2 regions of the Pseudomonas sp. 8_5_2 genome follow, and region 1 is predicted to be linked to the other one. Evidence: riboswitches for the same ligand, from Rfam matches in the RefSeq annotation. Region 1 holds a riboswitch; the other holds the start of a gene.
What was found. Region 1 has a riboswitch for cobalamin ahead of AC5O5R_RS13135 (CbtB domain-containing protein). Riboswitches for the same ligand answer to the same signal wherever they lie in the genome.
Positions count from the first base shown of each region.

Region 2: it holds a riboswitch for cobalamin, as region 1 does, so the genes downstream of both, cobO (cob(I)yrinic acid a,c-diamide adenosyltransferase) here and AC5O5R_RS13135 (CbtB domain-containing protein) in region 1, are expected to answer to the same signal.

Region 1 covers NZ_CM181238.1:2,864,302-2,871,601, reverse strand. Annotated here, with positions in the region: gene alkB (DNA oxidative demethylase AlkB) at 1-526, shown strand, start outside; gene AC5O5R_RS13170 (hypothetical protein) at 686-973, shown strand; gene AC5O5R_RS13165 (DUF1652 domain-containing protein) at 1,037-1,297, opposite strand; gene AC5O5R_RS13160 (DNA-3-methyladenine glycosylase family protein) at 1,484-2,413, opposite strand; gene AC5O5R_RS13155 (pirin family protein) at 2,487-3,374, opposite strand; gene AC5O5R_RS13150 (alpha/beta fold hydrolase) at 3,471-4,343, opposite strand; gene AC5O5R_RS13145 (LysE family translocator) at 4,364-4,984, opposite strand; gene AC5O5R_RS13140 (GNAT family N-acetyltransferase) at 5,116-5,595, shown strand; cobalamin riboswitch at 5,677-5,898, shown strand; gene AC5O5R_RS13135 (CbtB domain-containing protein) at 5,991-6,179, shown strand; gene AC5O5R_RS13130 (CbtA family protein) at 6,189-6,875, shown strand; gene AC5O5R_RS13125 (cobalamin biosynthesis protein) at 6,875-7,261, shown strand; gene cobM (precorrin-4 C(11)-methyltransferase) at 7,295-7,300, shown strand, end outside.
Region 2 covers NZ_CM181238.1:1,341,897-1,349,196, reverse strand. Annotated here, with positions in the region: gene AC5O5R_RS06175 (cobyric acid synthase) at 1-1,447, opposite strand, end outside; gene cobD (threonine-phosphate decarboxylase CobD) at 1,444-2,436, opposite strand; gene cbiB (adenosylcobinamide-phosphate synthase CbiB) at 2,429-3,337, opposite strand; gene bluB (5,6-dimethylbenzimidazole synthase) at 3,334-3,984, opposite strand; gene AC5O5R_RS06155 (cobyrinic acid a,c-diamide synthase CobB) at 3,981-5,276, opposite strand; gene cobO (cob(I)yrinic acid a,c-diamide adenosyltransferase) at 5,273-5,884, opposite strand; cobalamin riboswitch at 6,005-6,224, opposite strand; gene AC5O5R_RS06145 (hypothetical protein) at 6,392-6,970, shown strand; gene AC5O5R_RS06140 (hypothetical protein) at 6,991-7,300, opposite strand, start outside.

The sequences.
Region 1 (7,300 bases):
GCTGCGTGCCGCGCCGTTCCGGCACATGACCACCCCCGGGGGCCTGCGCATGGCGGTGGGCCTGACCAACTGTGGTGCGCTGGGTTGGGTGAGTGATGAACACGGTTACCGCTACAGCCGTTGCGACCCGCTCAGCGGCGAGCCTTGGCCCGCGCTGCCTGCGCTGCTGCTGAACCTCGCAACCCGCGCCGCAGCCATGGCCGGCTTTGACGGTTTTGTGCCCGATGCCTGCCTGGTCAACCACTACCTGCCCGGCACCCGCCTGAGCCTGCACCAGGATCGCGACGAGCAGGACTTCGCCCAGCCCATCGTGTCGGTATCGCTGGGCTTGCCGGCGGTGTTCCTGTTTGGTGGCCTGCAGCGTGCCGACAAGACCCGGCGCATCCCGCTGAACCACGGCGATGTGCTGGTCTGGGGTGGCGAAGACCGTTTGCGGTTCCATGGCGTGCTGCCGATCAAGCCCGGCGTGCACCCGCGTCTGGGTGAACGGCGTATCAACCTGACGTTGCGCAAGGCCGGTGGCTGAAGCTGGCAGGCAACCCACCGTTCAGCACCCGTGGCTGAAACACGTTGAACATCTTCGCCAGGCAGGCTTCAAATACCTTGTCGCGCCTTAGCTTTGCCTGGAGCTTGCCATGCCTAACCCGCCTTACCCTTCACACCTTCAATACGGAGTGCCGCGCCCATGAAAATGCCCGGCCGTTCGCCCAACGCCTCGCTGCAACTCGATTACGTGCGCGACACCCTGTTTGGCCCTGTGGCCCAGAGCGTGGAGTGCGAATGCCAGATGGCCGACCTGACCCTCAAAGGGCGGCCGGGGTTGCGCCTGCATATCTGCCCGCCGCTGCCCGACAAGGTCGAGCGGGCGCACAGCGTGGCTTTCGTCTGGGACGGGCGCAGCTATCGGGGAGTGGTGCGCGACAAGGGTAAATGCGGAGACGGCGGCATGAACCTGCTGCTGGAGTTGCTATAGGTTCAGTCTGAGGCGGGGCCAGATGTCCCCGGCCAGCCTGGACTGGCCGGGGCACAGGCTCCCTCAGGCAATGGCCTTGAGGGGGACCGGGTGGCTCGCGCGTAACGCGTGGAGCTGCGCCACCAGCGTGACCAGGTCCCGGCAACTGTTCAGGTTGTGCAGCGGGACCCCGCTCAGGGTCACGCCTGCTTCGAGACTCTGGCCCTGACCCAGGCGGATAGTCAGGTTGGCGCCATCCGGGCAACTGACTTCACAACGGTCGGGCAGGCAGGCCTGCTCGATCATTTGCCGCATCTCTAGCATCGAAACTCCAATCAACGACATGGTACGACCCTCTCTGTGGGATGGCCTGTTGTGTTTGAGTACACCTTTGTCAGGCAGGGCGCCAATTGATATTGCGCATGCCCGGGCAGGCGTCCATGCGCCGGGGCAATGATCTTTCGGGGGAATCATCTAGCACCTTAGTGGAAGATCCGCAGACACTGGGGGTGTTCGATCGCAATCGCGCACTTAACGACGAGCGGTCTCGCCTGTGGCCAACGACGCCCACAGATGCTGGGCTGCATAGGCTCGCCAAGGTCGCCATGCCAATGCCCGATCAGCCAATTGCGCATCAGCCCCCTCCAGCAAGCGCAACGCCTTGACCAGGGCCACATCGCCCAGCGGCATCGCGTCGGCAGCGCCGGCCTGGCGCAGGGCAAGGTACTGCGCACTCCATGGGCCGATGCCTTTGAGTTTGCAGAGGTTACCCAGCACCACATCCAGCACTTGCCCTGTGCGCAACAGGCCCGGTTCGGCGAGCAAGGCATTGGCCAGCGTGCCCAGGGTGGCGGCCCTTGCCTTGGGCATGCCCAGGTTCTCGAACCGGGCAGCCGCCAGCACTGACAAAGCAGGGAAAACGTGGCTCAACCCCGGCGCCGAGAGACGCAGCGGGACACCGTGGCGTTGCACCAGCCGGCCGGCCAGGGTCATGGCGCCGGCGACGCTGATCTGCTGCCCGAGTACCGTGCGCATCGCCTGCTCGCAAGCGTCCCAGCCTTGCGGTACACGCAGGCCTGGACGCTGTTGCAGCAGCCGGGCCATCAGTGGGTCACGAGATAGCTCGGCAGCGATGCGCACAGGGTCGGCGTCAAGGTTGAATACCCGGCGAAGCCTGGCGATCAGGCCGGGTAGCGCAGCGCAGGGCACCCCTTCAAGGCGAACCTGCAGGCGTTGGTCAGGTAAAGGGGTGGCGTGCATCACCGCGTGTTGACCGGCAATCACCAACGAGCGGCTGTAGGTGCCGTCGAGGCAGGTTTCGATGCCAGGGATACAGCGGGCGGCGAGGAATGCCACGGTCGAGGCCCAGTGGTAGGGGGCACGGTAGCGCAGCCACAGTATGTGGTGGTGTGGGGTAGGAAGTGATCGGCGCACGGCGTGCAGGCGGGTGAGCTTGGGCATGGCTGCATCATGCCAGCAAACCGGTAGCCTGTACCGGCCTTGTCGCCGGTACGGGCGATTCAATCCGCCATGATCAATGCGCAGCGCCGTCCCGCGCATCCTGCATTTGCCCAAACCTTCCGGCATGGAAATCGTCGAACGACTCGGCAATCTCGGCCTGGCTGTTCATCACGAACGGGCCGTAGCCGACGATTGGCTCATCGATCGGTTCCCCGCTGAGCAGCAGCACACTGGCACCTTCCGGCGCCTCGAGGGTAATGTCCTCGCCAGCCGGGTCAAGCAGCACCAGGCTGGAGGGGCCGGCCTCGCGCTCGCCGTTGACCCGCACGGTCCCGCGCAACACCACCAACGCCGCGTTGCGCCCTGCGGCCACCGGCAGCTGCAAGGCTGCACCAGCAGTCAGGCGCAGGTCCCACACATCCATTGCGGTAAAAGTCCGCGCCGGGCCTTGGTGCCCAAGGTAGTTACCGGCAATGACCCGCAAGCTACCGCCCTCGCCGTCCAGTGCAACCACCGGGATGTCGTTGGCCAGCAGCGTCTGATACCCGGCCGCTGCCCGCTTGTCCCGCGCCGGCAGGTTGACCCACAGCTGTACCATTTCCAGCGTGCCGCCGCTGCGGGCGAAGGCTGGGGAGTGGAACTCTTCATGGATGATGCCATTGGCGGCGGTCATCCACTGCACGTCCCCAGGGCCGATCAGACCGCCAGCGCCGGTGGAGTCACGGTGCTCCAGCTCGCCCTGATAGACGATGGTCACAGTCTCAAAGCCGCGGTGCGGGTGCTGGCCGACACCCCGTCGTGCAGCAGTCGGGGTGAAATCATGGGGGCCGGCATAGTCAAGCAGCAGGAACGGGCTGATCTGGCTGGCCAGGTTGTCGTAGGTGAACAGGCTGCGCACCGGAAAACCATCCCCCACCCAATGAGCGTGCGGGTTGCGGTGGATACCCAGAATCTTTTTCATGAGAAGGCTCCTCTCTTGGCTGGGATAACCTTATCAATGATGTCAATCGGGCGGTAGTCAGCCGTTTTGGCATGCATCGTTCCATGGATGGAACAATCAGCCCTGCAAGAAATCGAGCACCTGATCAGCTGCCTTGCCAGGGTCCTCCTGCATGAAACAATGCCCGCCCGCTACCTGTTGCGCAGTCACATTCGGGTTGAGCGCCGCCAGCCGACTTACCGAGTGTGGCACGAAGGGATAGGTGTGCTCGCCATACAACACCTGCGTAGGGGTGCTGATCGCAGCAAGGCTTGCCCACATGCGCCTGGGGAACGAGCTGAATATTTCCACCTCACGGCTGGGCCGGCATTTGAGGACCACCGCTTCGCCGCAATCACCGATGGCATGTTCGACATAGGCCTGCAGCGCCGCATCCGCCCAGCCCTTGAAGATGCCACGGCCTTGCAGTGAAGCGAGCGCCGCTTCGCGATCAGGCCAGTGGCTGCGCCGGCTCGCGGCCTTGCGCGCCAGGGCGTGGCGCTGGTGCAGGCCAACCAGGGCCGCCGCGCCCATCACGCCAAGCATGCGCCGGCTGAACAGCACCGGGTCAAGCAACACGGCACGTGCAAACAGCTGCGGCTCACTGGCCAGCATCAGCCCGGTGAGCACGCCGCCAAAGCTGTGCCCGACGGCAAAGCGCGGCACTTCGCCGTACTCGCCACGCCCGGCCTGAAATGCCTCCACGGCCAACGCGGCGGTACGGTTCCAGCCGCGAAACGCCCCGCCATGGTCACTGTCACCGTGCCCCTGGACATCGCACAGCCACAGGTCGAAATGCTCGCCCAGGCGCATCAGCAAAGGCTGATAGGCCAGGCAGCAGAAGCCGTTACCGTGCAAGAAATGCAGCAGCGGCTTGCCGCTGGCCGCGGTGCGCCAGCCACGCAGGGTGAAGCCTTCGGCACATTCGTGGGACCAGGGGATCAACTGCATGGGCTTGGGCAACTCGCGGGCTAGGAAAACGCCGATTCTACAAACAGAAGCGGGTACAGTGAAATCACCAGCAACAGGGCCATCAGGACATTGAACAGCATCAGCCAACGCGGGTTCTGCAGCAGGTTGCGCAGCGCGCTGCCAAACATCACCCACACGCCCACGCTGGGCAGGTTGACCAGGGCGAACAAGGCGGCGATGACGATCACGTTGGTCACATAGCCTTGCGCCGGTGTATAGGTTGTAATCGCCCCCACCGCCATCACCCAGGCCTTTGGATTGACCCACTGGAACGCCGCTGCGCCCCAGAAGCCCATGGGTTTGCGAGCACCGGACGAAGCCGTACCGACTGGCCCGGAAGTGGCGATTTTCCAGGCCAGGTACAGCAGGTAGGCCGCCCCGGTGTAGCGCAGCACTGTGTACAGCGGCGGCCACGCCTTGAACACCTCGCCCAGGCCCAGACCAACGGCCAGCACCATGACCATGAAACCGACGCTGATGCCCACAGCGTGAGGAATCGAGCGGCGCACGCCGAAGTTCACCCCAGAGGCCAGCAACATGGTGTTGTTGGGGCCGGGCGTGATGGAGGACACGAAGGCAAACAGCACGAAGGCGGTCAGCAGGTCGGCAGAGGCGAGCATAGGGGCGGTCCACTTTCTTTATAGGTGCTGTCACACTAACGGAGTCGCCCTCCCCTGCGACCAGTACAGTTTCATTAAATTATGTAGATACACCTCACTGTATTGCTACCCGAATCAAGGAAGCCGTCAACATGAGCGTTACCATTCGCCCTGCCGTTCGCACCGATGCGCAACAGATTCTGGCCTTCATTACCGAACTGGCCGAGTATGAGCGTGCCCGTCACGAAGTGATCGCCAGCGTCGCCGACATCGAGCACAGCCTGTTCGACGAGGGCAGCACGGTGCATGGCCTGATGTGCGAACGCGATGGCCAGGCAATCGGCTTCGCCGTGTATTTCTACAGCTACTCGACCTGGCTCGGGCGCAACGGCATCTACCTGGAAGACTTGTATATCACGCCCGAGCAGCGCGGCGATGGCGCGGGGCGGCAAGTGCTGCAGCACATTGCGCGCGAAGCGGTAGCGAACAACTGCGGGCGGCTGGAGTGGAGCGTGCTGGACTGGAACGAGCCGGCGATCGGCTTTTACCAGAAGCTGGGGGCCGAGGCGCAGGACGAGTGGGTGCGCTATCGCCTGGACGGGGAGAAGCTGGCGGCGTTTGCTCGCGGTTGATGGGGCGGGAGAGGCGCTGTTAGGGGGGGCATCAGGGCCCAGCTCATATCCCGCAATTGACGCCACGCCCGCCCCATGCTCTCCTTATGCCTGCGTTCAGGTGCCCCTTCTGGGGTGAAACGGGAAACCGGTGCGTCGCGGCCCTTCAGCAGGGTCGGACAAGCCCGGTGCTGCCCCCGCAACGGTAAGCGAGCGAAGCGTCTGTACCACTGTGCCCGTAGTTCGGCATGGGAAGGTGACGCTTTTCAGGAGCCCTGCTCTTCCTCGCAAGCCCGGAGACCGGCCTGGCGTTCATGAACACCCCGCGGTGGGCGGGCGCTGTCGCATTCCCTGGGCAATCACGCTCGGGGCTGCCGCGCTTGTCCGTTGCCCACAAAAAAGCAGAGGAACGCGTCATGCCCGTCACCAGCGCCAAGCCACACAGCCTTGCCACCCCCACCACGCTAAGCCAACGCGTCGTCATCGCCGTCGGCGCCAGCCTGCTGGGCCTGTGCCTGGTCTACTTCGCCGGTTTTTCGCACATCGAGGCCGTGCACAACGCTGCCCACGATACCCGCCACAGCGCCGCCTTCCCCTGCCACTGAGTACGCCCGATGATCACGCGCATTGCCCGTACGGCGGGCTTCAGCGGGCTGCTTGCGGCCTTGTTGCTGACCTTGTTGCAAAGCTTCTGGGTGGCCCCGTTGATTCTTCAGGCGGAAACCTACGAGTCTTCGGCCCCGGCCGCACACCACGAACATGGCAGCGAAGTCGCTGCCCATGAGCACAGCGCCGAAGCCTGGTCGCCGGAAGACGGCTGGCAGCGCGTGCTGTCTACGACCGGTGGCAACCTGGTGGTGGCGGTCGGCTTCGCCCTGATCCTGGCCGCGCTCTACAGCCTGCGCGCTCCGAAGCGCGCCAGCACGGGGGCTTTGTGGGGGCTGGCGGGCTTCGCCGTGTTCTGCCTCGCGCCAACCCTGGGCCTGCCCCCAGAACTGCCAGGTACGGCTGCGGCCGACCTTGGGCAACGTCAGGCCTGGTGGATTGGCACCGCCAGCGCCACCGCCCTGGGCCTGGCCTTGCTGGCGTTTGCCCGCCACGGGCTGCTGAAAGCGCTGGGCGCCGTGCTGCTGGTGGTGCCGCATGTGATTGGCGCGCCGCAACCGGAGGTGCACGAAAGCCTGGCTCCCGAAGCACTGCAAGCCCAGTTCAAGCTGGCCTCCTGGCTGACCAACGCCGCCTTCTGGCTGGCCCTGGGCCTGCTAAGCGCCTGGCTGTTCCGCCGCTCAAGCCAGGCCTGATGCCGGTTTTTTACGCCGGTTTTGGCTGCCGCCGGGGCTGCCCGGTGGATACGCTGCTCAGCCTTCTGCGCCAGGCCCTGGATAATCAGGGCCTGGCGCTGGCCGACCTGCACGGTATCGCCAGCATCAGCCTGAAGGCCAACGAACCGGGGTTGCAGCAACTGGCCGAACACCTCGGTTTGCCTTTGGTGCTGTACCATGGCGCGCAACTGCAACCCTACTCCCCCCTGCTCAGCCACCGTTCTGCTGTGGCCCATGCCCACACGGGTTGCTGGGGGGTGGCCGAGAGCGCGGCGTTGGCCCTGGCCAGCCAGCGGCTCGGCACCGCGCGGTTGCTGCTCACACGCCAGGTGATGGGCCCGGCAACCCTCGCGCTGGCCTGCTGAACGCTGCACCCTCATTTCTTGCAAGGACTTTCCATGACG
Region 2 (7,300 bases), 1.5 Mb from region 1:
CCCCACAAAGTTGACGCAATTGCGCCGTGTCCAGGTGCTTCTCCACCAGATCGGCCAGGCGTTCGATATCGCGTTCGCGCAGAGCCTGGTAGTCGATGGTCTGCACATCCTCCAGCCCTGCCCAGCGCAGCAGCGCCGCGCACGACTGGCTGCCTTCGAACAAACCGTGCAGATAAGTGGCGAGCACCTGGCCATCAGCACTGACAGCACCGTCACAGCGGCCATCAGCCAGCGTCACTGCAGGATGCTCCAGGGCAGGCCCCGTGGTGACGCCAGCGTGAATTTCATAGCCTGCCACCGCCGCTGCTTCCAGGTTCAGCGTGCCAGCAACGTTGCGCAGTTGCTTTTCAGCTTCCAGCACCGTGGCATAGTCGAGCAGGCCAAGCCCCAGGCTTGAGCCTGCAGGGCCTTCGAGGCCCAGCGGGTCATGCACTTCGCGACCCAGCATTTGCAAGCCGCCGCAAATACCAATCAACTTGCCGCCATAGCGCAAATGCCGCGCGATGGCCTTTTCCCAACCGCGCTCGCGCAACTGTGCCAGGTCGCCGCGCACGCTCTTGGAGCCCGGCAGGATGATCAGGTCGGCAGCCGGAATCGGCTGACCCGGACCGATGAACTGCAGGTCTACCTGCGGGTGCAGGCGCAGCGGGTCGAAGTCGGTGTGGTTGCTGATGCGCGGCAGTACCGGCACGATCACCTTGAGCACGCGCTCGTGCTTGGCGCCCTGGCGCACATCGATGCCGTCTTCGGCCTCCAGGTGCAGGTCGGTCACATACGGCAGCACACCAAGCACCGGCTTGCCGGTACGCTCTTCCAGCCAGTCCAGCCCCGGTTGCAGCAAGGCAATGTCACCGCGGAAGCGATTGATGACAAATCCCTTGACCCGCGCCTGCTCACTAGGCGACAGCAGTTCGAGGGTGCCGACCAGATGGGCGAATACACCGCCGCGGTTGATGTCGGCGACCAGGATCACCGGGCAGTCCACCGCTTCGGCAAAGCCCATGTTGGCGATATCGCCGGCACGCAGGTTGATCTCTGCCGGCGACCCCGCACCTTCGACCATCACCACTGGCCAGACGGCGCTCAGGCGCTGGTGCGAGGCCAGCACCGCCTGCATGGCGATGACCTTGTAGTCGTGGTAGGCCACCGCGTTCATGCTGGTGACGGCGCGGCCATGGATGATCACCTGGGCGCCGGTGTCGCTGTTGGGCTTGAGCAGCACCGGGTTCATGTCGGTGTGCGGCGCCAGCCTGCAGGCCTGGGCCTGCACGGCCTGGGCCCGGCCGATTTCACCGCCGTCGGCAGTTACCGCGCTGTTCAACGCCATGTTCTGCGGTTTGAACGGCACCACGCCGACGCCCTGGCGCAACAGCCAGCGGCACAGCGCGGTCACCAGGGTGCTCTTGCCCGCATCAGAGGTGGTGCCCTGCACCATGAGGGTGGTCATGCTGTTTCCTTCTGGTAATCCGCCAGGGCCTGGGCCAGGCGCTGTTCATCTGCCGCGCAAGCGGGCAGCCCAAGGCGCACGGCCAGAGGCTGCTCGAACAGGCGCACGAGGATGCCGCGGCGGGCGAGGAAGTCATGCAATTGCACAGCGTGCTGGCTACGCACGTACTGGAACAGGTCGCAGCCACCGCTGGGCGCCAGGCCAGCGCTGCGTAAAAGCTCGGCCAGCCGCTGGCTGGCGCCAGCGCAGCGTTCGATCTGCTGACGCTGGGCGGCTTGATCGGCCAGGCAGGCCTGGGCCAGCACCCGGGTCGGGCCGTTCACGGTCCAAGGGCCGAGCAGCTCAGCCAGGCGCAGCAGCAGGCTGCGCTCGGCAGCAACAAAACCCAGGCGCACGCCAGCCAGGCCGAAGAATTTGCCAAACGAGCGCAGCACGATCAGGCCTGGGCGTTCGGCGCAACCGACCACGCCTTCGGCAGGTGTGTTGTCGATAAACGCTTCATCGACCAGCAACCAGCCACCGCGGGCGGCCAAGCGAGCATGCCAGGCCAGCAGGCGCTCACGCGGCACCCGGCGCCCCGTTGGGTTGTTGGGGTTGACCAGCACCAGCACATCGAGCGTGTCGAGCGCCGCCTCGACCTGCGTTTCATCCAGCTCCAGCAGCTGATGCCCCGCCCGCTGCCATGCATACGGGTGCTCGGCATAGCACGGGGTCAGCACCCCTACCCGGCCGGCTGCGCGCAGCTGCGGCAATGCCTGGATCGCGGCCTGCGAACCGGCCACTGGCAGCAATTGACGGGCACCGTAGTAGGTGCGCGCTGCATCTTCCAGGCCGTCCTCGGTTTCCGGCAGGCGGGCCCAGGCATCCACAGGGATCGAAGGGATAGGGAACGGCCAAGGCGCGATGCCACTGGACAGGTCGAGCCATTGCTCGCGAGCAATGCCGTATTGCCGCACAGCGCGCAGCAAGCGGCCACCGTGTTCAAGCATTGATATACGCCCCCAGGCAGATCACCAGCAGCCACAGCCACACGCCGCGCTGGACCAGGTACCAGCCACGCTCGATGGCGTCGGCGTCGGCCATCGGCCCCTCGCCCAGGCGGGGTCGTTCATGCAGCTCACCGTGGTACACCGCCGGGCCGCCCAGCTCGACCCCCAGCGCACCGGCACCGGCGGCCATCACCGGCCCGGCGTTGGGGCTGTCCCACAACGGGCCCTGCTTGCGCCAGCAGGCCAGGGCCAGGCGGGTCTTGCCCAGCAGCGCATAGGTCAGCGCCACCAGCCTTGCGGGAATATAGTTGAGCACATCGTCGATGCGCGCCGCACACCAGCCAAAGCGCTCGAAGCGCTCGTTGCGGTAACCCCACATGGCATCCAGGGTGTTGCTCAGGCGGTACAGCACCACGCCCGGCGCGCCAGCGACCACAAACCAGAACAGCGCGGCGAACACTGCATCGCTGCCGTTTTCCAGCACCGACTCGGTGGCCGCGCGGGCCACGGCGGGCTCGTCCAGTTCGCGGGTTTCGCGGCTGACCAGGTAGCCGACCCGCCGCCGTGCCTCTGCCAGGTCGCCCTGGCGCAAGGCGTTGGCCACTGGCAGTACATGCTCGCCCAGGCTGCGCAGCCCGACGGCGCAGTACAGCGCCAGCACGTCCACCAGCCAGCCGATATACGGCAGCCAGGACAGAATCAGCGCCCCCAGGGTCAGCGGCACCACCGCCAGGAACCACGCGCTCACGCCGTGGCTGCGCCAGCCGCGCCCGCCGGCGTTCAGGCGGCGCTCGAGGTTACTGGCCATAGTGCCGAACGCCACCAACGGGTGGCGCCGCTGCGGCTCGCCCAGCAAGGCGTCCAGCGCCACCCCGGCCACGGTCAGCAAGGCCACGCTCATTGGCGCTCTCCCCATTGGTTTTCGAACAGCATTTCAGTCAAGGGCCGGTCTTCGGCCCAGCCTTCCTGCACCAGCATCGGCGCCGGGTAGAATTCGGTGACCGGCCCCAGGCACAGCACCGCCACCGGTTTGGCCCCGGCCGGCATGCCCAGCAAGGCCGCCAGCGCCTGCGGGTCGAACAGCGACACCCAGCCCATGCCCAGGCCTTCGCCCCGGGCGGCCAGCCAGAGGTTCTGGATGGCGCAGGCCAGCGAGGCGAGGTCCATTTCCGGCAGGGTGCGGCGGCCGAATATGTGCGACTCACGGTTGTCCATCAAGGCCGCCACCAGTAGCTCGGCACAGTCGTTGATGCCCTCCACCTTCAGTTTCATGAAGGCATCGGAGCGCTCGCCCAGCGCCTCGGCGGTACGCACTCGCTCCGCCTCCACCAGTGCCTGGATACGTGTACGCAGGTCACGCTGGGTAATGCGGATGAAGCGCCAGGGCTGCATCAGCCCGACACTGGGTGCCTGGTGCGCGGCAGCCAGCAGGCGGCCAAGCAGTTGCGGCGCTACCTCGCCAGCGGCGAAATGGCGCATGTCGCGGCGCTCGCCGATGGCCCGGTAAATGGCGGCGCGCTCGGCGTCGCTGAAGGCGTGCTGGCTCATGGTCGCAACAGCGCCGCCGCCGCGTCCGGGTTGGAGGGGAAGTAGAAGTGCACGTAGGAAGCCGTCAGCCGCCCCAGGCGATACACCGCTTCATTGCCCCGCCCGCCGTTGGGGCTCAGGCCGCGAGCGATCGGTTCCTGCGTGGTGCTGGTCAGCGAGTGGTGATAGGTGTGGCCACGCAGGGTGCCTTCCGGCAGCGCCACTGCCTGCAGGGCCAGCGCTGCCAGGCGCTTCTGCATGGTTGCCTCGCCGGGCAGCAGGCCGAGCAGTTCGGCACGTTCGCCGGCCACATCGGTCAGGGCATCAAGCAGGTACAGCATGCCGCCGCACTCTGCCAGCAGCGGTTTTCCCTGGGCGTGATGGGCACGGATCGCCTCGCACATCGGCGCGTTGGCAGCCAGGGCGTGGTGGTGCAGTTCAGGGTAGCCGCCCGGCAGGTAGAGGCTGTCGACCGCAGGCAATTCGCGGTCATGCAGCGGCGAGAAAAATTCCAGGTGTGCACCCTGGTTGCGCAGCAGTTCGAGGTTGGCGCCATAGGTGAAGGCAAAGGCTTCGTCCCGTGCGACACCAATACGCACGCCGGCCAGCAAGGCAGCACTGGCTTGTGGCTCGGGCGCGGCAAAGGCCACTGGCGGCGGCAAGGCAGCATCGCAACTGGCGCCCAGCGCCTCGGCGGCGGCGTCCAGGCGTGCGTCGAGGTCGTTCAGCTCGCTGGCCTGGACCAGGCCCAGGTGACGGCTGGGCAGTTCGATGCCACGCTCGCGCGACAAGCCACCGTACCAGCGCAAGCCTTCGGTCAGGCTGCCCTCCAGCAGTTGCGCGTGGCGCAGGCTGCCGACACGGTTGGCCAGCACGCCGGCGAATGGCAGGTCGGCCTGGTAACGTGCCAGGCCCAGGGCCAATGCGCCGAAGGTCTGAGCCATGGCCGTGCCATCGATCACCGCCAGCACCGGCACGCCAAAGTGGCGCGCCAGGTCGGCGCTGGACGGCGTGCCGTCGAACAGCCCCATTACCCCTTCGATCAGGATCAGGTCGGCGTCACCTGCGGCTTGCCACAACAGGCGGCGGCTTTCCTCGGCACCGATCATCCACAAATCCAGTTGATAAACCGGCGCACCGCTGGCACGTTCCAGAATCATCGGATCGAGAAAATCTGGCCCGCATTTGAACACCCGCACCTTGCGCCCGTGGTTACGGTGCAAGCGGGCCAACGCAGCAGTAACGGTGGTCTTGCCCTGGCCCGAGGCCGGTGCCGCGATCAACACGGCGGGGCAATGACGGGGCTGGTTCACAGTTCTACGCCCTTTTGTGCGCGGATCCCGGCCTGAAAGGCGTGCTTGAGCATGCCCATTTCGGTCACCGTGTCCGCCAGCTCGATCATCTCGGGCTTGGCCGCACGGCCGGTGACGATCACATGCTGCATGGGCGGACGGGCCTGGATGTCGGAAAGCACCTGGTCAAGGTCGAGATAGCCATGCTTGAGGGCGATGTTCAGCTCATCCAGTACCACGAACTGCACGCTCGGGTCCTGCAGCAACTGGCGCGAAACGGCCCAGGCCGCTTCGGCGGCGGCGATATCACGCTGGCGGTCCTGGGTCTCCCAGGTAAAGCCTTCGCCCATCACGTGGTAGCGCACCTGCTCGGGGAAACGCCGGAAGAACAGCTCCTCACCGGTGCTGTTACGGCCCTTGATGAACTGCACCACGCCACACTGCATGCCATGGCCCAGGGCGCGCGCGAGCATACCGAAGGCCGAGCTGCTCTTGCCCTTGCCATTGCCGGTCAGCACCAGCAACAGGCCGCATTCGTTGGGGGAATTGGCGATACGTTCGTCGATGATCGCCTTCTTGCGCTGCATGCGCGCCAAGTGGCGTTCGTCGCGTTCGGTGGGTTCGCTCATCAGGGTTCTCCGCTGGCTGGCGCCACGGCAACGCGCGACGGCAGGTAATAGGCAGGCAAACGGAGAACGCGCAGGGGCCGCGGCCGCAGGCCACGGTGCACCGCGCATCACCCTCCGTGATGCCGTTGGCAGTTTCAGGCCGGTCTCCGGGCTTGTGAGCGGGCCTTGGCCCGGGCCTGCGCGCCTTCCCGGGTGCTGGCACCCAGTGGCCCTGCGCGGCCGCGACTCACCTACCGTTGCGGGGGCAGCGCCGGAATCGCGCCCTGCTGGCGCCCACCGGCTTCCCAGTTTCACCCTGCCAGGTCGAGGCTGGCAGGGCACCTGAAACACGCGCGAAGGTTAGAGGGTTGCACCCTGAGCGTCAATCGAACCGGGACCATTGCCGTCGAACAGGCACGCCACCGCGCAATGGCCAAATCCCCAAGGTGTGCCACACTCAACCCAGTGATGGCTCATAGCCATCACCCCCGAGTGAATGGGAACACACCTGCAACAGGAGAGCGCAGCATGCGAGGCCAGATCATCAACAACCCGCGCCTGGAGTTTCTCAGCCCCGTGCTGGAGCGCTGGGTCGACTGCATCGACCGCTTCAACCAGTTTGCCGGCGATGCTGAAGCCCCTTACTGGCACGGCGCCGCTGCCAACGTCGGGCTGCTGGCAGCGGCCGCCTGGCAGGCCGAGCTGGCAGCATTGCAGCAGTTCGCCGGCAAGAAGCAGCGCGACGAAGGCGAAAACGAAGGGCGTTGCGACCTGTCGATCATCAGCGCCGAGGAGGCCCTGTACCTCAGTACAAGCCAGCGCTGGCCGAAGGTCGGCCGGCTGGACATGGCTGGCGCCCTGCAACAGACCGCCGCCCTCGCCCGACAGGTCGCCTACCCGAGCCAGTTGAAGGCGGCGGCGCTGTTCATCAGCCCCTGGAAAGCAGGCCAGCACGCCAGCCCCGAAGAACTGCAGGACCTGGTCGACGACCTGAAAACGCATACCGCCTGCGCCATCGCCTGGTACTTCCCGTATGCCTATCGCAAGCTGCACAACGAGCAAGGCCAGTACTTCCCGGGGGTGGCGCTGCTGCTCAAACAAGCCTGAGCAGCGGGACGGCCACAAGATCAGGCCGGGAAGAAACGATCGACCAACTGCGGGCTACCCAGGCGCTCGAGGTAGGCATCCCTGGCAAACACCACGCCAGTGCGCAAGTCATACACCGGACCTGAAGCCGGCTTGGGTACCTGGCGCAACCGGACATTGACAAAGCGGTAGTCCGCCCCGGTGATCTGGCCTATATGCTCGATCTGGAAATAGGCGCCAGGCATGAACAAGGTTTCGGCTTCCTCCTTGTAGGCAGAGAACGCCGTGACCGGAACGCCACTCGAATACGCGCCAGCAGGTAGTTCGAACACCACTGAACTTTCATCGAAC